DNA from 2 places in the Streptomyces sp. NPDC005438 genome. Region 1 is predicted to be linked to the other one. Evidence: riboswitches for the same ligand, from Rfam matches in the RefSeq annotation. Region 1 holds a riboswitch; the other holds the start of a gene.
What was found. Region 1 has a riboswitch for glycine ahead of gcvP (aminomethyl-transferring glycine dehydrogenase). Riboswitches for the same ligand answer to the same signal wherever they lie in the genome.
Positions count from the first base shown of each region.

Region 2: it holds a riboswitch for glycine, as region 1 does, so the genes downstream of both, gcvT (glycine cleavage system aminomethyltransferase GcvT) here and gcvP (aminomethyl-transferring glycine dehydrogenase) in region 1, are expected to answer to the same signal.

Region 1 covers NZ_JBEXEP010000012.1:171,906-176,503, forward strand. Annotated here, with positions in the region: gene gcvP (aminomethyl-transferring glycine dehydrogenase) at 1-2,501, opposite strand, end outside; glycine riboswitch at 2,678-2,774, opposite strand; gene ABZT14_RS22945 (PRC-barrel domain-containing protein) at 2,908-3,291, shown strand; gene ABZT14_RS22950 (DNA polymerase IV) at 3,237-4,598, opposite strand, start outside.
Region 2 covers NZ_JBEXEP010000002.1:708,265-712,862, forward strand. Annotated here, with positions in the region: gene glyA (serine hydroxymethyltransferase) at 1-90, opposite strand, end outside; gene gcvH (glycine cleavage system protein GcvH) at 143-529, opposite strand; gene gcvT (glycine cleavage system aminomethyltransferase GcvT) at 692-1,831, opposite strand; glycine riboswitch at 2,003-2,094, opposite strand; gene ABZT14_RS07860 (AAA family ATPase) at 2,340-3,008, shown strand; gene ABZT14_RS07865 (hypothetical protein) at 3,204-3,824, opposite strand; gene ABZT14_RS07870 (enhanced serine sensitivity protein SseB) at 3,994-4,598, shown strand, end outside.

The DNA.
Region 1 (4,598 bases):
ATGCTCACCCCGGTCTCCTTGGTGAGCGGGCGGACGTCGATGATGCACTCGTGGGCGACCAGCCCGCCGGGACCGGTGTAGAGCACGGGGTAGTGCGGCTCCAGGCGCCGGGCGATGTAGTTGGCGCTGAGCACCGCGACCTGGGTCGCCCGCAGCAGTGCCTCCCCACCCATCAGCCGTACGTAGGCCCAGGAGATCGGCAGGATTCCGGCCGAGCCCCAGGGGGCGGCGGAGATCGGGCCGATACCGGTCTCCGGTCCGGCCTCCGGCTGCAGGGGGTGGTTGGGCAGGTACGGCGCCAGGTGCTCGCGCACCCCCACCGGGCCCACCCCGGGGCCACCGCCGCCGTGCGGGATGCAGAAGGTCTTGTGCAGGTTCAGGTGGGACACGTCCGAACCGAACTTGCCCGGACGGGCCAGCCCGACCAGGGCGTTGAGGTTGGCGCCGTCGACGTACACCTGGCCGCCGGCGTCGTGCACCGCCCCGCAGATGTCGGTGATGTGCTCCTCGAACACCCCGTGGGTGGAGGGGTAGGTGACCATCAGCACGGCCAGCTGCTCACCGTACTGCTCGATCTTGGCGCGCAGGTCGGCCACGTCCACGTCGCCGTCCTCGCCGGTCCTGACCACGACCACCTTCATCCCGGCCATCACCGCGCTCGCCGCGTTGGTGCCGTGCGCGGACGAGGGGATCAGGCAGACGGTGCGCTGGTCGTCACCGTTGGCCCGGTGGTAGGCGCGGACCGCCAGCAGTCCGGCCAGCTCCCCCTGGGAGCCGGCGTTGGGCTGGAGCGAGACGCGGTCGTAGCCGGTCAGTTCCTCCAACTGCCGCTCCAGCCCCCGGATCAGGGTGAGGTAGCCCTGGGCCTGCTCGACGGGGGCGAAGGGGTGGAGGGCACCGAACTCCGGCCAGGTCACCGGCTCCATCTCGGTGGTCGCGTTGAGCTTCATGGTGCACGAGCCCAGCGGGATCATGCCCCGGTCCAGGGCGTAGTCCCGGTCGGCCAGTCGCCGCAGGTAGCGCAGCATCCCGGTCTCGGAACGGTGCTGGTGGAAGACCGGGTGGGTGAGGTACTCGTCGGTCCGCAGCAGCTCACCGGGGAGGGCGTCGGGGGTGGCGGCGTCCAGCGCGTCCACCCCGGCGGGGTCCACCTCGACCCCGAACGCCTGCCACACCGTGGCGAGTTGGGCCCGGGTGGTGGTCTCGTCACAGGCCACGCCCACCTGGTCGGCGTCCACCAGCCGCAGGTTGACGCCCTGTTCGCGGGCCCGCCGTACGACCTCCTCGGCGCCCTGGGGCACCCGCGCGGTCAGGGTGTCGAAGAACCGCTCGTGGGTGACCTCGACCCCGCCCCGGCGCAGCCCCTCGGCCAGCACGGCGGCGAACCGGTGGGTACGGCGAGCGATGGCGGCCAGCCCCTCCGGGCCGTGGTACACCGCGTACATCCCGGCCATGACGGCCAGCAGCACCTGGGCGGTGCAGATGTTGCTGGTGGCCTTCTCCCGACGGATGTGCTGTTCCCGGGTCTGGAGCGCCAGCCGGTAGCCCTTGGCGCCGGCCACGTCCTTGGAGACGCCGACCAACCGGCCCGGCAGGCTCCGCGCGTGCTTCTCCCGTACGGCCATGAAGCCCGCGTGCGGGCCACCGAACCCCATCGGCACCCCGAAGCGCTGGCTGGAGCCGACCGCGATGTCGGCGCCCAGGGAACCCGGGGAGGCCAACAGGGTCAGCGACAGCAGGTCGGCGCTGACGGTGACCACCGCGCCCAGCTCGTGGGCCCGCTCGATCACCGCGCGGTGGTCCCGGACCGCCCCGGAGGCCCCGGGGTACTGCAACAGGACGCCGAAGACGCCCTGTTCGGCCACCTCCTCGGGGATGCCCTCGCCCAGGTCGGCGACGACCACCTCCACCCCGGCGGGTTCGGCGCGGGTGCGCAGCACGGCCAGGGTCTGCGGCAGGCAGTCGGCGTCCACCAGGTAGACGCCGCCCTTGACCTTGCCGACCCGGCGGGAGAGGGCCATCGCCTCAGCGGCGGCGGTTCCCTCGTCCAGCAGCGAGGAGTTGGAGGTGGGCAGCCCGGTCAGGTCGGCCACCATCGTCTGGAAGTTCAGCAGCGCCTCCAGGCGCCCCTGGGAGATCTCCGGCTGGTACGGGGTGTAGGCGGTGTACCACGCGGGGTTCTCCATCACGTTCCGCAGGATCACCGAGGGCGTGAAGGTGCCGTAGTAGCCCAGTCCGATCATGGAGTGCAGGACCTGGTTGCTCCCGGCCAGCTCCCTCAGCTCGGCCAGGACCTCGGCCTCGCTGCGGCCCTCGGGCAGCCGCAGGGACCCGGCGCTCTTGATGACGTCCGGCACCGCGGCCTCGGTCAGCTCCTCCAGCGAGCCGTAGCCCACCTGGGCCAGCATCTTGGCCTGGTCCTCGGCGTCGGGGCCGATGTGCCGCCGCTCGAAGGCGTCGGCGCGCTCCAGATCGGCGAGGGAAGTGTGTGTGGCGTTCATCGCGGGGGCCTCCTGGTCGCTGCGACCTTCGAGGGGCACCGCGGCACGGTGCCCGAACGGCCTCCCCCTCTGTCATCTCAACCTGAGAGTTTCACCGGGCCGTCGTCCCGGCTTTCACCGTCGGTGAGGAGGGGCTGCGGTACGTGTCCGTGGCCCGCCCTGCTTTCCAGAGAGACCTCGTCCGCGCGGTACGTGAGCCTGAGAGATTCCGGGGAGGATTTGCTCCTTCGGCGCCTCCGCCCGGTGGACGGAGAACTCTCCCGCACAGGGTCAACAGCCTTCTACGAGCGTACCAGCGCCCTTACCCCCTGGTCTCGGGGCGGCGTTCGACTGGCCAAGTTCCCGGAAGTGGCTTTTCGTTGTATCTGGAATCCTCGGCAGGACTGGAGACCCCGTGGGAGGGCCCGTGCAGACCGACATCGATCCGCGCAGCTTGATCGGCCGCAAGGCCTTCGACCTCAACGGAGCCAAACTCGGCACGATCGACGAGGTCTACCTCGACGACGCCACCGGTGACCCGGAGTGGGCGGCGGTACGCACCGGACTCTTCCGCCGGGACGCCTTCGTCCCCCTGGAACCCAGCGAAGTGGTGGAGGCCGGGCTGCGCGTGCCCTTCGAACGGCACCTGGTCAAGCAGGCCCCCGACCTCGGGGTGGGGCGCCACCTCTCCCCCGAACAGGAACTGCGGCTGTACCGGCACTACGGCCTCCACGTACCGCTCGACAACGAGCTGCCCTACCCCCCGGTGCCCGAACGGCGCTTCGGCCGCATAGCCGGGGCCGACGGCTGAACCTCCCCCTCGTGCCACACCGGCTCGGCCGGCTCCAGGTCGGGATCGTCCACCCCGAAGGTACGCACCCTCCCGGGCCCGGTCCCCGGCCCCTCGAACCGTACGGTGACCCGCCCCACCCCACTGCCCTGCACCCAGCCCGCCCCGTGCTCCCGGTGCCACACGTCCCGCCCCGGCATCCACCGCCGCGCCGAGGGCGCCTCGGCCACCGGTGCGACCACCGCCGGCTCCACCGGGTCCGCCGCGGCCGACTCCAGGGGTGAGGGCGCCTCGACCACCGCCGTGGTGTGCGTCTGGGCGAACAGGTCCTCCTGGGTGAAGGAGGCCAGCCCGCTCACCCCCACCCCCAGCAGCCGGACACCGGCCGTGGTGTCCACCCCCGCCAACAGCCGGGCCGCCGCCTCACGGATGACGCTGGGGTCGTCGGTCGGACCACGGAGGGTCTCGGAACGGGTGAGGGTGGAGAAGTCGTAGCTGCGCACCTTGATCACCACCGTACGGCCGGACTTGCCGCTGGTGCGCAGCCGCCCGGCACAGCGCTCGGCGAGCCGGTCCAGTTCCAGGGACACCCTGGTGCGGTCGGTGAGGTCCTCGTCGAAGGTGTCCTCCACGGAGATCGACTTGGTGTCCCGCTCAGCCACCACCGGCCGGTCGTCCAACCCCAGCGACATCCGGTGCAGGGCCGTGCCGTGGGCCTTGCCCAGCAGGCGCAGCAACTCCGCCTCTCCCGCCTCGGCCGTCTCCCCCACGGTGTGGATGCCGGCCCTCCGCAGGGCCTCGGCGGTGGCCGGGCCCACGCCGGGCAGGGTGCGCACCGGCAGCGGGGCCAGCAACTCCCGTTCGCTGCCCGGCTCGATCACCACCAGTCCGTCCGGCTTGGCCTGCTCCGAGGCGATCTTGGCGAGCATCTTGCTGGAGGCGAGCCCCACCGAGGCGCTGAGCCCGGTGGCGTCCCGCAGGTCCCGTCGGACCCGCCGACCCCACGCGGTGGCCAGCTCGGCCGTTTGGCCCTGGTGCCGGGCCCGGTCGCGTTCCGGCCAGTCGTCACCGGCCTCCAGGTCGACGAACGCCTCGTCCAGGCTGAGGGGTTCGACCAGAGGCGACAGGGCGGTGAGCAGACCCATCACCGTCTCGCTGACACGTCGGTAGAGGTCGAAGCGGGGCACCAGGTACGCCGCGTGGGGGCAGAGCCTGCGGGCCTGTGCCATCGGCATCGCCGAGTGGACCCCGAACCTGCGGGCCTCGTAGGAGGCGGTGGCCACCACTCCCCGGGGCCCCAACCCGCCCACCACCACCGGACGTCCGCC
Region 2 (4,598 bases), on a different contig from region 1:
CAGGGTCGACTGCTGCCGGTGGAGTTCGGCGTCGACGGCGGCGGCGACATCGGGGTCGAGCTCGTGCAGAGACTGGTTCAGAAGCGACATGAGTGCTTTCCGGTGAAGGTGCCCGCGCCGGGCGGGCACAGGGGAACGGGCTTCAGTTACCGGTGAAGGCGGTGTACTCGTCGGCGCTCAGCAGGCCCTCGGGCTCGCCGGCGGACGTGTCCAGCCGCACCTTGAACAGCCAACCGTCCTCGAAGGGCGCGGAGTTGACCAGCGCGGGATCGTCGACGACGTTCTGGTTGATCTCGGCGATCTCACCGCTGACCGGCGCGTAGAGGTCGCTGACCGACTTGGTGGACTCCAACTCGCCACAGGGTTCGCCCGCGGTCACGGTGTCGCCCACCTCCGGCAGCTGCACGAAGACGACGTCACCCAGCGCGCTGGCGGCGTGCTCGGTGATGCCCACCGTCGACACGCCGTCCTCGGCCGCCGTCAGCCACTCGTGCTCCTTGCTGTACCGCAGGTTCTCGGGGTTGCTCATGGCTAGATTCTCCTGGGGAAGAGGGGTGATGGGCGAACAGGTCTTGAGGGTTGGACGTCCGGGACCCACTATGCGGGTCCCGGCACCGCGCGACACCTCGGTCGCCCGCCCGGACCCGTGCGGGTGCCGTCGGGTCGCGGCGCCGCCGCCGTACGCCAGGGCTCAGCGTTCCCGCTTGTAGAAGGGGAGCGCCACCACCTGGTACGGCTCGTGGGAGCCCCGGATGTCCACGGCCACGCCCTTGGTGCCCGGCTCGGAGTGCGAGGCGTCGACGTAGGCGATGGCGATGGGCTTGCCCAGGGTGGGGGAGGGGGCTCCCGAGGTGACCTCGCCGATCACCGTGCCCTCGGCGTTCACCACTGGGTAGCCGGCGCGCGGTACCCGTCGGCCCTCGGCGACCAGTCCGACCAGCTTGCGCGGGGGCTGCTCCTCGGCGCGCTTGGCGGCGACCTCCAGGGGCTCGCGGCCCACGAAGCGGCCGTCGTTGGTGGTCTTCTCGAACTTCACCACCCGGCCCAGGCCGGCGTCGAAGGGGGTGGTGTCGGTGGTGAGTTCGTGGCCGTACAGCGGCATCCCCGCTTCCAGGCGGAGGGTGTCCCGGCAGGACAGCCCGCAGGGCACCAGGCCCACTCCCGCGCCGGCCTCGGTCACCGCCTGCCACACGGCGGGCGCGTCCTCGGGGGCGACGAACAGTTCGAAGCCGTCCTCACCGGTGTACCCGGTACGGGCGATCAGGGCGGAGACCCCGGCGACGGTGCCCGGCAGGCCGGCGTAGTACTTCAGGCCGGCCAGGTCGGCGTCGGTCAGCTGGCCCAGGATGCCGGCCGACTCGGGGCCCTGCACCGCGATCAGGGCGTAGGCCTCGCGGTCGTCCCGTACCTCGGCGTCGAAGCCGGACTGCCGCTGCCGCAGGGCGTCCAGCACCACCTGGGAGTTGGCGGCGTTGGCCACCACCATGAACCGCTCCTCGGCCAGCCGGTAGACGATCAGGTCGTCGAGGATGCCGCCCCGCTCGTCGCAGATCATGGTGTACCGGGCGCGGCCCACGGCCAGCTTGGTCAGGTTGCCGACCAGGGAGTAGTCCAGCAGCTCGGCCGCCTGGGGGCCGTGCACGGTCAGCTCGCCCATGTGGGAGAGGTCGAACAGCCCGGCCCGCTCGCGTACCGCGAGGTGCTCCTCCCGCTCGCTCCCGTAACGCAGCGGCATGTCCCAGCCGGCGAAGTCGGTCATGGTGGCGCCCAGCGCGCGGTGCGTGGCGTCGAGGGCGGTGTGGCGTACGGCGTCGGGGGGTGTGCTCGTCATCCTGGGCTCCGTGGGAGAGGGGTCAACCGGACCTGGTGGCGCACCCGTCGTGTGGCACGCCCTCCCCATCTGTCATCGGAACCTGAGAGGTTCGCCACGACCCCCGACCGGGGTGGGTGGCTTGCACCTTGGGTGGGGCCACACCAGGGCGGCCCGCTTTTCAGATCTGCCTCACCCAGCGCGGTAACTGTGCCTGAGAGATTCAAGGGAGGACTTGCTCCTTCGGCGCCCCGTGGTGTCGGGGGCTCTCCCGCGTGGGTTCTGTCGGCCGATATGCAGTTGCCGGCACATCATGACATGTGCCGGGTGTGTGTGGACCCCCAGGTGGGCGAGGAATCTCCTTGAGCGACATTACTCGTTGTTGACACTCTCGACTCAGGCCGCTGAACGTGGCCGTGACGGGGAGGCGGGCCGGATGGGCACTGCGCGGGGCACTTCGGCGGAGGGGCGTGGAGGAACGGAGCGGTGGTCGGCGCGCGACCCCGGTGTCCCCTTACCGCCCCCCTCGGTGACGGTGACCGTGGCGGCCTCCGGGCCGCCGGAGTGCGAGGCGCCCGGCCATCCCCGGGACCTGCGCGGAGTCGGTGCCCCGCAGGTGCTCCTCTTCCCCGCCGGGGCGCGGGTGGTGGTCTCCGGGCTGCCCGGCAGCGGCAAGTCCACCCTGATGCGCCGCACCGTGGGCGAGGGGGCGTGCCGGGTGGACTCCCAGGACACCCGGGACCGTTGGGCGTCCCGGATGCCGCCCTGGCTGCCCTACGCGGTCTACCGCCCCCTGGTACGGCTGGCCCACTACCTCGCGCTGTGGCGGGAGTTGGGCGGCGGACGGAGTGTGGTGGTGCACGACTGCGGCACCCAGGGCTGGGTACGCCGTTGGCTGATCCGCGACGCCCGTCGCCGGGGCCGCGCCCTGCACCTGGTGCTGCTCGACGTCCCCCCGCCGGTCGCCCTCAACGGGCAGGCACAGCGGGGCCGGGGGGTGAGCCGTTACGCCTTCGCCCGGCACCGCCGAGCCGTGGGGCGGTTGATCCGCCAGGCGCTGACCGGGCGGTTGCCGCGCGGGTTCTCCTCGGTGGTGCTGCTGGACCGCGCCTCGGCCACCGCCCTGCGGGGCATCCGGTTCGAGGTCGCGGAGACCTCCTCGGTACCCCGGCAGGTGGACCCGTCCGTCGGGCGGTGACCGTCCGGGCCGGAGCGGTGCCGTCACTTTCCGGCCACTCGTCCCCGGGGTGAGGGCGCCAACGGCCCCCACCCCGGGAGGAGTTGGGTGCTCCCCGGGTCCCGCGAACCGGGGCCCGTCCGGCCGGCCTCCGGGGGAGGCGCGACGGGCGGGCACCGGGACAGCCGGGGCCGACCTGGCGGGGTACGGCCGGGGTCAGCCGACGGGCAGGCCCCGGGCGGCGCGACTGGTCTGGGACTCCGGCAGCTGTTCGTCGGCGCCGGGCCGGGCGTTCTCCCCGGTAGGCGCCGGCAGGGTCTCGACCTGGGGCAGGCCACCGGTCCGCTCGATGGCCCGTAGCAGTGCGGCGCTGGCCGCGACGGTGGCTCCCGCCTCCTTGCTGATCTTCTCCGGCTTCGCCGAGACGGCCGCCCGGGCCAGCGCGTCCGCTCGTTGGGCCAGGGTCTCCGCCGCCTTGGCCTCCGCCTTGGCGGCCTCCGAGCGCGGCTCCTGGGGCGGGGTGATGGTCTCCAGCGTCGACCGTACGGCCCGGCTGTGGTCGTTGGCCTGCGCCTTGCTCAGCTTCCCGTGCCGGGCCCGGAGAACGTCGGCCAGCAGGTCGGCGACCGGTTCGAAGGTGCCGCCGATCTTCCGCAGCGCCTCGGCCTGCCGCGCCAGTCGTTCGGCGTCCGGGACCGGTGCCTTGCCGTCGGCGTCGCCGGCCACGACCAGGCGAGGCGGGGGAGCGTCGGCGGCCGAGGCGGCGGTGGCGCCCACGGCTCCGAGGGCGAGCGAGGCGGTGAGGACCGTGGCCGCGGCCGTCTTGGGGATGCGCATGGTGGTTCTTCCTCCGGTACGTCCGACAGGGGATCTGGACGTGCCCAGCCTCCGAGCGCCCGGCACCGTCCGCAACCGAGCCGTCGCCGCAGGTGACCCACCGGGTGACAGTTCGGTCCGAACGGCCCAGCGGGGCTCCTCACCAGCCGTTTCCTCTAGGGTGTCGGCCATGACAAGTCCCCAGCAGCCGCAGCACTTTGGGCCGGGCCATGGTGGAGGGTGGCCGAGCAACGAGTTGGAGGAGGTGCTGTCCTCCTCGCTGAACGCCGGCCAAGCCGGCGGACGACTGCTGGAGGTGCTGGCCCGCAGCCAGCTGTGGGTGCCGCTGCCCGAGGGGGGCGGGCCGGACAGCCCCAACCTCGACCTGCCCACCGTCCAGCTGGACGGTGCCCCCTACGTTCCGGTGTTCAGTTCCGAGCAGCAGTTCCTCCAGGCCACCGGGAGCCACCTGAGCTTCGCGGTGGCCCCCGCGGTGGAGTTCGCCCGTGGCCTGCCCCCGCAGGTGGGGGTCGCCGTCAACCCCGGGGGCACGGTGGGGGTGCCCCTGCCGCCCGAGGCGGTGGCCGAACTGTGCGGGGCGGCGCCGGGGTCGGGGGTACCCGGGGTCGCCACCGGTGCCCGGGTGCGACTGTTCGAGCCGGACTGGCAGCAGGAGCCGGTCGACCTGTTGGCCACCGCGGCGGGGGAGTTCGCCGCGCAGCCGCCGGTCCGCAGCGCCCGCAGGGCGCTGGCCAGTGTGGAGGGCCGGGACCCCAGCCTGTACATCGGTGTGGA